One region of the Vibrio ponticus genome, then DNA from elsewhere that is predicted to be linked to it. Evidence: riboswitches for the same ligand, from Rfam matches in the RefSeq annotation. Region 1 holds a riboswitch; each other region holds the start of a gene.

Region 1 (4,252 bases):
CTTTGCCGGATTGGACATGTTCGATAATGCGCGGAGTATGGTTGGTCGTCAGGGTCAAATAAGGATCTTGTGCAAAGTAGCCACCGAGAATTGGCGAAAGAAAGCCCGCTACTAACGTTTCCGAGCAATCAAGCCGAATTTGGCTATGTTCCACCATGTTTTGCTGTTCATAGATCAGCCCTCTTAACTCATTGAAGGTCGGACCGATGTTGTCGATCAGCGTTAACGCTTCGCTGGTGAGCTGGACATTCCTACCATCCGGTACAATCAGCTTTTTACCCAGTTTTTTCTCTAAATTGGAAATGCGTTTACTCACTGCCGATTGACTAATATAGAGCAGGCTACCTGTGCGACTCATGGTTTTCGCTTTGCTCAGCGTGATCAGCGTTTCAATACCTTCTAACAACATATCCATTAATGACCAAGTGGAATGAGTGTTTCAATCTACCGCATTTACTGATCACTTGCATAGAAAAACGGCACTCAAGTTGAGTGCCGTAATCGTGTTATTTATCAATCTGCGATGGAAGCAGAACGACAACAAATGCTGCCTAGCATTAGTTCACTTTGTCCCAAGCCATTGTCCAGTGAGAACCGGTTGCTGGAGTGTAGTGAGTGGCGTTTTCTGTCCATTGTGAGCAGTAACCCGAGTATGGGAATGGCTTACATTGGTAGATCTGACCATCGCTTGCCAATACTTTTGTGCCTGCGGTGTAGCTCTTCACATTTTCAGGGAAGATAAAATCGTAGTCGCCTGCTGGTGGCGGTGTTGGCGCGTTAACCAAGTGGAAATCGTAGTTTACTTGATCAACAAGGTTACCTGCCTGATCTTTAATGCGGCTGACTAAAATGTGATGACCTGGCTCTGCTTTCGACAATGTCAGTGAAACTGGCAGATATTGACCATCGCTTAGTTGACCAGTCCAGCTCGCTAGTGCTGCACGACCATGGTTGTAGACGGTAAGTTCTACGTCAATGTCGCCTTCAGCGGCTAGAGTGAGATTAAGCTCTGTTGCTTGTTCGGTAATGGTGTACTCAGACTCAAGACCTTCAATGGTCAAAGCGTACTCTGGTTCTGGCGTTTCAATTTGGTAGCCAATTTCAACACGCTCCAAACTGCTACCCGCTTGCAGGTAAACAGGGTTGCTACCGTATGCTGGGGTAAATTTATCTTCGCGGTATTGACCAGCTTTGATCGCCGTTTGCTCTTGGTTGATCTTGGTCGCTAGGGCATGTGACCAGTTTTTCGCTTGAGTTAAGCTTTGCTCGCTGATGGTGAGCTCAGTGCGATAAGCGACATTTTCACCGCTGTTATCGAATACGCGCGTAAAGACTTTATCGCCGAGGTTAAGATCCATGGTTGGGTTGATTTGACCTGCTTGGTTCCACTCAGGCACAACCGGACCTTGACCATCAAATTTAACGTCAATCACGTTGTAAAAAGCGGCAGCTGTATCGCCCACATCCCAAACGGCTAAGATTACATGGTAACCTTCGCGCTCAGGTACATTACACTCGTGGCTAACTTGTTTTGGTGGCTGCACCATGTTGCCTTCAATCACACAGAATGGATTGAGATCAAAAGAGTCGCGGGACAGAACTTGGTTTGAGTTCCAGTCAGTTTTAGTGATGTAGTATTTCCAATCACGAGTGACGTGGTTAGCAGTAAACGTCCACTCAAAGCTTTGCATACCAGCAGTAATCGGGCGTTTTACCCAGCGATCGGCAGTCTGCTCATCAAGCGCCGTTGCCAGTGCAGATTGTGCGCTAGCAATTTTGCCATCTGCTGGACCTGCTTCAGGGAAACCTTCAGGACCTTCAACACTTTGTGGTTCGTATTGAATCGCACCACAGTTGGTGTTTTTTTCATTGGTGTCAGCGGTTGGGTATTTACACAGCGCTGCGCGGCTGCCAGCGATACCACCGTCGAATTCAGAAACGTAGCCGTGAGCTGCTACTTGACCACTTAGCGCAGTTAGAGCAAGCGCTAGTAGAGTTTTATTTGGCAGTGATTTCATCACATGCTCCTTTATAAGGTTGACTAAAAGCTTCACCTCGGCGCATGCGAAAGCCTGTTTATCAAGAGATTTGATAAACATCCACAACACTTGAACTGGGTTGAACAAGTGGCGACCCCGCTATCATTGATGACCAGCATCTTTAGACCGGAAGCTTTGCGTCCCATTTTTTCAAATGGTTTGCCGAAAGTTGAGCAAAGGAATGTAGCTTAAATTTATCAGGCGCAACTATGAGTTTGAGTGGTTTGTGGAACAAAAATCCCAACTCGACAAAAGTTAACTGATAGATGTGTAACTACATGTTATTCAGATGGTTTTGTTTTTTTTATCGCCGTTCTGAATGGTTTTTCATCACTTTTTGAGCGATGAAAAGAAGAAAAGCAGGCTGGCGCCTGCTTTTCGAATTTAGTGTCTAATTTTTTAGTGCCGAGTGGCAATAGAAATTATAGAGACTCAGTAAAAGTACGAGCGATAACGTCGCGTTGTTGCTCTGGAGTTAGAGAGTTGAAACGCACAGCGTAGCCAGATACACGGATAGTTAGCTGTGGGTAGTTCTCTGGGTGAGCAACTGCGTCTTCTAGAGTTTCACGACGTAGTACGTTTACGTTTAGGTGTTGACCACCTTCGATCTTTGGTGCAGCTTCGATTGCAACTTCACGGCTCTCGTACTCACCTAGGTCGCTGATAGCAACAACTTGGTCAGCTTCGTAGCCAGCAGATGCAGCAACACAACGTGCTTCGTTCTTTTCGCTATCTAGTAGCCAGATAGAGTTTAGTAGATCGTCGTTAGCTGCTTTAGTAATTTGAATACCTTGAATCATCACTCTCTCCTATTCCACAATGTTGTGGTTTTTAATGGTGTTAATTTTCAATTATTTGTTGAGCTAGGTAATATATAGCGAATATCCATTATATTAATATTGATTTAGGTCAAATTACAACTAAAAACCTTAATTTTTTGAAGGTGATTTTATTGAGTTAAATCAATAAACCCTTTAAAAACTGCCAATTACAATTTATTTTATAATTTAAAAAATAGTTAAAAGCTCATTTTGTTGTAAATTTACTACAAAATGGAGTGTTTGATGGTGATAAATTGCGCTAACTATCTGTATTTAGGTAGCCAAACTGAAAGAGTAAAGTGGTTAAATGACAATGAGATCAAACTCACAAATTAAGTATATTGGTGCTCACGTATCGGCAGCGGGTGGTGTTGACCAAGCGCCGATGCGAGCACGTGAGATCGGTGCCAATGCATTTGCACTGTTCACAAAAAATCAGCGTCAGTGGGTGGCAAAGCCACTGGAAGCAAAAACCATCAGTGCATTTAAAGCCAATTGCAAAATGTTGGGCTTTTCTGCTGACCAAATTCTTCCCCACGACTCTTACTTGATTAACTTAGGCGCCCCAGAAGAAGAGAAACTGGAAAAATCTCGCGCTGCTTTTATTGATGAGATGGCGCGTTGTCAGCAACTGGGTTTAACTCTGTTGAACTTCCATCCGGGTAGCCACCTCAATAAAATCTCTGAACAGGAGTGCCTAGCGAAGATTGCCGAATCGATTAACCTTGCTCATCAAGCGGTGCCAGATGTGATTGCTGTGATTGAGAATACCGCGGGGCAGGGCTCTAACTTAGGTTGGAAGTTTGAGCATCTAGCGCAGATTATTGAACAGGTAGAAGATAAATCACGCGTTGGTGTCTGTATTGATACTTGTCATACCTTCGCCGCGGGTTATGATCTCTCAAGCAAAGAAGCGTGCGAGGCGACATTTGCCGAGTTTGACCGTGTTGTCGGTATGCATTATTTGCGTGCAATGCACATCAATGATTCAAAATCTGCGTTAGGCAGTAAGGTCGATAGGCACCATGCGCTCGGCAAAGGTGAGATTGGTTGGGATTGCTTTGAGTATATCGCTAAAGATCCACGCTTTGATGGTATCCCGTTGATCTTAGAGACAATCGAACCTGACATTTGGCAGCAAGAAATTAATCAGTTGCGAGCATTTCACCGCCAAGCACTCGCTGATTGATATGTCTGACTAGTCATTTAGTTAAAAGTGGCACTAATCTTTCATTAATAAGCTCATTACACCGCAATGCGTTTACTAATAAAGAAGGTGCCGCTATGAATACCTACTCGCCAACTACTCGCACTTATCCTGCTCGTATGCCTGTTCCCAATCGACACATTCATGGGCAAGGGCATTATCGAACCCCTCAGCGAAATCTGAAG
Region 2 (4,252 bases), 570 kb from region 1:
TGGGGTTGAATTCCGCTACCTTAACCTCTTATGCAAAGTTTATCCGCTTTACTTTACAGATGGCGATCATGGCAGTCAGTGCCTTATTGGTCGTCAATAATGAAATGTCAGCGGGTGGGATTATTGCAGCATCAATCTTGATGTCACGCGCTCTGCAACCCTATGAGCAACTTACGTCGACTTTACAAGGATGGCGAACTGCCTATGACGCAGATCGTCGTTTACAACGCCACTTTGCAGCTCAAACGCCTGACCAAGATCTAGGAACCGAGTTTGACCAAATCGATGGTAGATTACATATCGATAACCTTACCTGGTATACACCTAACTCCACCGTCCCATTACTAAAAAACTTACGCCTGAAACTAGAAGCCGGCAATCATCTACTTGTTATGGGGGCAACAGGTAATGGCAAAACCGCTTTGTGTAAGCTTGTTGCCGGGATTTATGCCCCTACATCGGGGTCAATAAAGATTGATGGTGCGAGCATCACCCAATGGATGCCAGAACAACTCCAACATACCATCGGTTACCTACCGCAAAAAGTTGAGTTCGCCACAGGTTCAATTAAACAAAACATTGCTCATTTTGATCCGCATATGTCTGATCAGCAAGTGATTAGCGCCGCACGGAAAATAGGTATACACGAAGCAATTATCAGTTTAGCTGATGGCTACAACACCATCATTTGCGCCAATACGAATCACATCGCAATGGGACTGCACCATGGTATTGGCTTAGCTAGGGCGATCTATTACCAACCTAAAGTGTTAATTCTCGACGAGCCGACGGCTCACCTTGATGCGGAAAAAATGCACTGCTTTAAACGGTTATTAGAGCATCTCAAACAGCAGCAAGTCTCTGTGATTATGGCTTCCCACCAAAAAGAGCTTATCAATCATGTTGATTGGGTCGTTGAACTCAACAATGGGCAAATAACCTCTGCACAAAAAGCAGAAAAAATCACTCGAGTTCAGAATGTGCAAAAGGTGGTCGCCAATGCCTAACCTAAACTTTCATCAAATCCAACACAACCAAATCTCTTATCAAGACGGTCGAGAGCTAAATTTTCAAGCATCGAGAGGTGTGAAGCTAACCTTATTAGTGGTGCTATTGATGTTAGTCGGTTTTGTCGCTTGGGCTTCAATGGCGAAATTGTCTAGCGCCGCGATAGCGCGAGGGATGGTGATCGTCGAGTCCAAGAAAAAGCCGGTTCAACACCTTGAAGGCGGGATAGTAAAAGCGATTCACGTCACTGATGGTCAAAATGTCGAACAAGGTGAGCTTCTTATCACGCTCGATTCGACCAAAGCACAAGCACGCTATCAAGGCTTAAAATCTCAGTGGCAGAGCGATCTCGCGCGCCTAAACCGTTTACAAACCGAACTTAACGAACAAGAGAGCATTGCATTTGATCCTCGCCTCCTCGAACTAGAACAGGATACTCACGTCCATTCTATCCTTGCCACCCAAACCAAACTGTTTAGTAAGCGCCGAGCACTGCAAGCGGGCGAAAAGAAACTGCTCAAAGAAAAAGTCGCGCAAGCCCGAAATGATCTGCAAGGGTTACGACAACAATATCAAGCGGATAAACAAAACCTCGCTTATCTCAACCAGCAAGTCGATATGCATGAAAAGTTGCTTATCACGGGCAACACTTCGCGATCCAAACTACTGGATTTGAAGCGAGAACATTCCAATTTAAACAGTGATTTAGCCGAACTGATTACTAAGATCAATCGTGCGATTCGCGCGATAACTGAAGCAGAGTTGCAAGATCAAAATGCTGAATATCACTATGCCAAACAACTTGGTGAAGAAATTCAGCAACTAGAAAAGATGATCAATGAAACCAGCGAAGCCATGTTTGAAGCGCAGCAAATCCTAGATCGTGTTGAAATTCGTTCACCTCAAACTGGAGTCGTGGTGGGCATGTCCATATTTTCGCCGCAATCTATTATTGCTCCGGGCGAAACCGTCATGGAAATCGTACCTCAACAAGACAACCTCATAATCGAAGCGATGCTCAAACCTGAAGATATCGATAGCGTTTATGAAGGGCTGGATACTCAAGTTCGGCTCACTGCCTATAACTTTCGCCGCACACCACCTATTCGTGGGCAACTGATCCATATCTCAGCCGACACGATTGTTGACCAAGCGAATGGCGAAGCCGCCTATCTAGCAAAAATCAAACTTGAACAAGCCGATTTACAACAACTGGACAGCGTTAGCCTCTACCCCGGCATGCCAGCGGAAGTCATGATTCTACTCAGTGAGCAGACGCCACTTGATTACATTCTAAGCCCACTTTCCGTGAGTGCTTATCGAGCGATGAGAGAAATTTAAGGGCGATAGATGAATCCCCTGCCCTTATTCAATGCCAAAGGGATTCAAACACAATAACAATTGAGTAAAGCCAAACTTACTGTGAAGTAAGGACGGAAAGCTTCAGGTCTCACAGGAATGAGATAGCTGAGCCGCCTCACATTAATCATCAGATTGATAGAGGAAACATTCATGACGAGTAATCAATCCACAACTCGAAACGAAGCATTAACAGCCACGATTGCCGCTGAACTTTCAGGAACCCGCGATGCCACCCCTGTTTTTACCGCTGGTGACGACGAAATACACGGTTCAAGTGCCACCGATCTGATTAATGGTGGACCAGGTAATGACACAATAATCGCGGGCGATGAGATTGATTTCATCAACGCAGGAAGTGGCGATGATTTGGTCTTAGCTGGGGAAGGGAATGACGTTGTCATCGGCGATAACTTTGCTACTGGTTTTAGTGTTGACCCGACAACAGGCGAAGTTACGCTAGATTTCAGTGATTCGGTTGTTAACGATTTGAGTAAAGCTCAGGTCTTTAATCCTGATGGTACAGAAGCGGTGTTGTATCGCAAGAACTCTGCCTATGGCGTTAAAGGGAACTCCGAATCAGGTGACAACGGACAAATTGGCTATAGCTTTGTAGAAAATGATCCTGCTGGTGACCGTGCAGGTGCATCCGAAGTTTTATCGATTAGCGTTGATGAACATAGTTATGCAGCTCAAGTAACGATTGACCGTTTATATGCCAATGAAGGTCGCATCGAGGACGCCGGTAAAACGCAAATAAATGAAGTCGGAGTCTGGACTCTATTACGTGATGGCGTGGTAGTTCAACATGGTTACTTCAGCGCTCATAGTTTTGATCAAGCAACACTAGACGCTTACGGTTTAGATCCCGCAACTGACAATCTTAAAGTGTTAGAAGGTGGAAATGGCTACTCCAACGGAACCTTCACCATCGACCCAACAGAAACTGGATTTGTTGCTTTTGATGAAATCCAATTTTCAGCAGCGATCGGGCATTACTCCAATAGCCGTGGTGGTCTAGATTCGAGTGACTTCTTAGTTAAAGAGGTAAAAACGCTCGAACTTGGTTCCGATTCCACAGTGAGCAACAAAGACTTTCTATTGGGTGAAAACGGCGATGATGTACTTCTAGGCGTTGATGACAACGATTTTCTCTTCGGTGACAATCAATACGATTTTAATATCGCCACTGAAGTTGACCTTGCGTCTGCTCGAGTGTTTAATCCCAACGACCCAAGCGCGACTTTAAGCCGCAAAAATGACACGGTTGGTGTTTCGGGTAATGAAGAAACTGGATCATCAGAGCAATTAGGCTTCAGTTTTGACTCTGCAACAGAAGAAGGTCAATCTGAATCAATCACTTACTCATTTGGTGAGCCGCAAGGTGCTGCTAGATTAACCGTTGATCGTCTGTATTCCAACGAAGCAAGCAATGGTGCCAACGAAGTCGGAAAATGGACCGTCTATAGCGATGGTGTTCAAGTTGCATCCGGCTACTTTACCAGTACCGATATTGATCCAAATACCCTCTCAGAACATGGTCTATCACTCGCTGATAACATCAAAGTTCTGCAAGGCACTGACAACAAGAGCGGTCACTTTGACATCACTTTACAAGACACGCATGGTCTAAGCTTTGATACACTCGAATTGTCTGCAGCTGAAGGGGTATATAACTTTGACAGCAGTGGCGCTCTTGATTCAAGTGATTACTTCATTAAAGAGATCAAAACGATCGATTTCGACTCTACTCTAGCGACTCAAGAAGGCGATGATTGGCTAGATGGCGGAAAAGGTGATGATTTTCTTATTGGCGGTTACGGCAAAGATGTGGTGATTGGGGGCTCTGGCGATGATGTATTGTATGGGGATTACGCTCCAGCAA
Region 3 (4,252 bases), 420 kb from region 1:
CGCAAAAAACTCAAAAGCAATCTCGCCACCTGTTTATCCGCGAGGCGAAAAAGCTTTGTCAGCAAGAATTTAAACGTTGGTTTAGATTAGCGTCTGATGTGAATCCCTTAATGCGCTATTTTAAGGAAAGAGAGTTACCTATCCCTACGCTGTATCTGATGGGGGATAGAGACTATATGTTTATCAAACCGGTAAAAGAGATGGTCGCGGTGCACCAGCAAAGCCAGCTATTGGAAATCGCCAATTGTGGTCATGTTTGCAATATCGAAAGACCAGACGAATTTAACCAGCACTCGATTCGCTTCATCCAGCAACAAATTGGTTAAGCCTCAACCAAGGATTCTCCGCACTGCCAACACAGGGCGAATTGACCTTCATTGATTTCTCCACATTCAGGGCATTGCCAAGATGCCTCTGTGTGTGGTTGCTCAAACTGCTCAATTAACTGTTTGGCTTCCGCGCTCTTGTCTTGATCTAATAACCAGACATGGGGCGCACTTGCCTCACCAAACGGCACTTCACCTTGTAGACCAAAGATACCTTCGCCTCTTACTTCACAAGCGATATTGTACGAGCGTAGAAGCTCACACACGATGTGAGCTTGTGGAGGGTTAGTCGCACTATAGATTTTCACCTTTATCTCCGTGTCAGGCTAATTAGGGCGGTTATGCTTGGCTCTGAGATTGAGGCTGACCTCTAAATTTGTTCATTGCCCATTTAGCAATGATTGGGAATAAGCCAAGCAGTGCAAAGGAGACCAGCACCGAAGGTGACACGATTCCTGACAAACTATCGATTTGCGCTAATTGTGTCCCTGCATTTAAGTACACTGCCGTACCCGGCAACATGCCAATTTGACTGACCAAATAAAAACGGGCGGTCGTGATTGGAGTTAGCCCCATTAATAAATTGATTAAGAAGAACGGAAAGACTGGAATTAGGCGCAACGAAAACAAATAGAATGCGCCATCTTTGGCAACGCCTTGGTTGATGGCAGTGAGTTTATCGCCAAACTTACCTTGTACCCAATCACGCAGTAGAAAACGGCTGCTGAGGAAGGCGAGGGTAGCGCCTAGAGTGCTGGCAAATGAGACCAGCAGCAAGCTCGTCCAGAAACCAAATAGAGCCGCCCCAAGGAGGGTGACGACAGCCGCTCCTGGAATTGAAAAGGCAGTAATCGCGACATAGGCGGCAAAGTATGTGATGGCGGCAACAGCGAAATTCTGATCAATGAAAGAGCCTAGGGCTGCTTGCTGGGCTTTCGCGTTTTCTAACGTTAACTGATCGCCAAACTGAGTGATCAATAGGGCAATCAGTGCAATCAATGCAATGCCAATAATCAGTTTCTTATTCATCTTTGCTCTCCTTTAACCCTTCTCTACGCCCTTGAGTTAATTTAGTTCATTTATCGGGTAATTTGTTCCTATTGTTTAATAAGAACCTCAAAGCAAAGAAAAACTTTCATAAAAAAAGCCAGCAGTTGCTGACTTTTTTACTCTACTGTAGTCGAGAGAGCAGTTCTTCTCGACGAGTCTGGGGAACCACAGACCAATGTGTGCCTTTTATCGCGCCTTCTAATGACCAGAGGAGCTCTAAACTGACGTCGCTGCTGTGAGTGTCTCGAATCGCCTTATACGCTTCTACAGAGCCTGCTTCTTCGAGTTGTTCGACATTGTCGATGCCTGCTTTTTTCAGCATACGCTCTGTTGCTAGGCGCAGGTTTGGCAAATCTTTAATACGAGTCGGCTTGGTTTCGGCTTGAACCGACTTCTCTTGCTGCGCTTGAGTGTGAGCTTCACGTCCGATCTGCAGTGTTTTTTCACTGTCGTTGTACCACTCTTCGCTAAGAGCGAAGTACTTGGTTACTACCGGGAAGCCACGTTTCTGATATACGTATGGTTCGAAGCCTTGTAATTTAAATTGTGCAGCTAGAGCACTGTCTGCGCGAATATGAAGCTTATTATGTACCACTAGTGCAAACATTGTTTCGTCTGCAAAGATCCCAAACCCACCAAACATAGATCGAGATTTAATACGACCTAGCGGCTCAAATAGCCTCATTGAGTCTTTAAGAATTGGTTTATCCATTCAGTACTTTCTCGGTGTATGTGTATGTCAATACGCCACCAAATCAGGTCCGAGAGAATAGCAGTTGTGCAGGAAATAGGAGAGTAATCCGTTAACGTGCGCATTTCTACCATCGGCAACCCCGCTACCATACATATTGTCGATGACAATGATGTTTAGGCCGGTGGCTTTGCGTCCCAGCTTTTCAGTCTGGTTTGCCCTGTGCGTGACTTAATTTGCTTTGCTAAAGATTGTTTACTTAGCAGCTAAGTATCTTATTACTATGAAATAGTTGTGAATCTAATGCAAGAATTAAGTTGAATAGAAAAGACAATAGCTGACAGTTTAACCATCAGCTATTGATATAAATGCGAGTTACTTCAAAGTACTATGCTCGGACATTTGCCAGCGTATTGCTCGGTACTCTGATTTAGTTGATTTTCGCAACGGTAGAGCGATCAACGATTTCTGGGTGCATTTCAAACACACGTTTTTCGTGCTCTTTGTCCTTAATGCGCTCAAGTAAGATTTCAAATGCGTTTTTACCCACACGACGCTTAGGTTGGTGAACCGTGGTTAGCGGTGGTGAGAAGTACTCTGCTAGTTCAATGTTGTCGTAACCAATCACTGACATATCTTCAGGGATACGAATGCCTTTTTGCTGTAGGCGGCTCATTAAGCCTAGTGCCATCGTATCGTTGAAACAGAAAATTGCCGTTGGGCGTTTGTCCATCGCAACAATCTTGTCAGCCGCTAACACAGCAGTGTCACACTCGAAGTTACCTTCTAAAATCCAGTCTTCATCAACCGTCAGGTTCGCTTCGCCCATTGCGCGCTTAAAGCCTTGAATACGCTCTTGGCAAACTGCTTTTTCAAAGTGACCACTCAAACAAGCGATATCTTTATGACCATGGTCGATAAGGAATTTGGTTGCTAGGTAGCCACCTTCTTCTGCGTTATCGATAATCTTGTCGGTTTGAGAGCTCTCTGGACCCCAGTCCATGACCACTTTAGGAATGTCTTTATGGCGATCTAGCATCTCGCTCAGTTCTTCAGTTAGGTCAGAACACATTACTAAAATGCCGTCGACACGCTTTTCTGCAAGCATGCGAATGTAGTCACGTTGCTTCTCGTAAATACCGCCGGTATTACAAAGGATCAACGTGTAACCTTGACGGTAGCAGTAGCTCTCTACGCCATCAATGACTTCAGAGAAGAAAAGGTTCGTTGATTGAGTCACCAACATACCAATCGTACGTGTGGTATTACATTTTAAGCTACGAGCCACCGCACTTGGTGCGTAGTTTAGCTCTTTTACTGCTTCCATAACGCGTTCTTGAGTCGCTTCTGCAACAAAACGCGTTTTGTTAATTACGTGTGAGACTGTCGTAGTTGATACGCCAGCGAGGCGAGCAACGTCTTTAATAGTGGCCATAAGGTATGATCCTATTTATAGCTGCCACATGGCTATTCACATTTTTGAATAAAACTGGCAGAAAGTAATAGAAATACAAAAACCGCTTTTTTACAGCGGTTTGTACTTGATTCGTATTTTTTTATCGTTTGCGGCTTCGATTTTAGACCGCATCGTCGCCAGTAGCAAACGAAAAACCCATTCATTGTTGACGAATGAGTGTTTTAGCTCTCTTCACCCACTAGGTAGTTGCAGTCCAATTCTAAGAAAGCAACCAGCAGTGACGCCACAGAAGAGTAGAAACCGAATGAATCTAAAGTTTGGCTTTTCGCGGCAAACTTAGGCACCCAGTTTAAAATGTGCTGACGAATAAACGCTTCTTGCTCTAGCAGTGCATCGTTGAGATGACGCTCTTGTTCAAGTTCGTTAGAACGAATGATCATGTTACCAAGCAAATCGAGCTCAATGGCAATGTGATCAGCAGGCTCGTTCAAATCTTGGTTAACGGCTACGCCATGCTTAGTCAGCAGGGCATCCATCTCGTTTGCTGGTTCGTCATGCAGCAAACCAGTCGTGCCAACGTACATAGACGCATAAGGCAGTGCTGATTCTTTGTCTGACTTCAAGAACAAGTCGCAAAAGTCAGCGGCAAGTTCAAGCTGACCATCTTCACGGTCAATCTGACGATTTAACGCATCAACAAGGCGGTCAACCGCAGGTTTTAGCGTTGGGTTTTCACCCAGACCGGCAAGAAAGCCTCGAATAGCAGGG

Evidence for each region. Region 1 has a riboswitch for cyclic di-GMP ahead of gbpA (N-acetylglucosamine-binding protein GbpA). Riboswitches for the same ligand answer to the same signal wherever they lie in the genome.
Region 2: another riboswitch for cyclic di-GMP. It lies ahead of GZN30_RS03745 (hypothetical protein); the one in region 1 lies ahead of gbpA (N-acetylglucosamine-binding protein GbpA).
Region 3: another riboswitch for cyclic di-GMP. It lies ahead of GZN30_RS03115 (TfoX/Sxy family DNA transformation protein); the one in region 1 lies ahead of gbpA (N-acetylglucosamine-binding protein GbpA).

The regions. Positions count from the first base shown of each region.
Region 1 is NZ_AP019657.1:273,600-277,851, forward strand. Features, by position in the region: gene GZN30_RS01235 (LysR family transcriptional regulator) at 1-409, opposite strand, end outside; gene gbpA (N-acetylglucosamine-binding protein GbpA) at 558-2,018, opposite strand; cyclic di-GMP riboswitch class I at 2,126-2,213, opposite strand; gene grcA (autonomous glycyl radical cofactor GrcA) at 2,462-2,839, opposite strand; gene nfo (deoxyribonuclease IV) at 3,168-4,049, shown strand.
Region 2 is NZ_AP019657.1:843,209-847,460, reverse strand. Features, by position in the region: gene GZN30_RS03755 (type I secretion system permease/ATPase) at 1-1,007, shown strand, start outside; gene GZN30_RS03750 (HlyD family type I secretion periplasmic adaptor subunit) at 1,000-2,349, shown strand; cyclic di-GMP riboswitch class I at 2,409-2,488, shown strand; gene GZN30_RS03745 (hypothetical protein) at 2,521-4,252, shown strand, end outside.
Region 3 is NZ_AP019657.1:694,430-698,681, forward strand. Features, by position in the region: gene GZN30_RS03100 (alpha/beta fold hydrolase) at 1-326, shown strand, start outside; gene GZN30_RS03105 (putative signal transducing protein) at 323-634, opposite strand; gene GZN30_RS03110 (TVP38/TMEM64 family protein) at 666-1,355, opposite strand; gene GZN30_RS03115 (TfoX/Sxy family DNA transformation protein) at 1,498-2,088, opposite strand; cyclic di-GMP riboswitch class I at 2,200-2,297, opposite strand; gene purR (HTH-type transcriptional repressor PurR) at 2,498-3,502, opposite strand; gene torD (molecular chaperone TorD) at 3,706-4,252, opposite strand, start outside.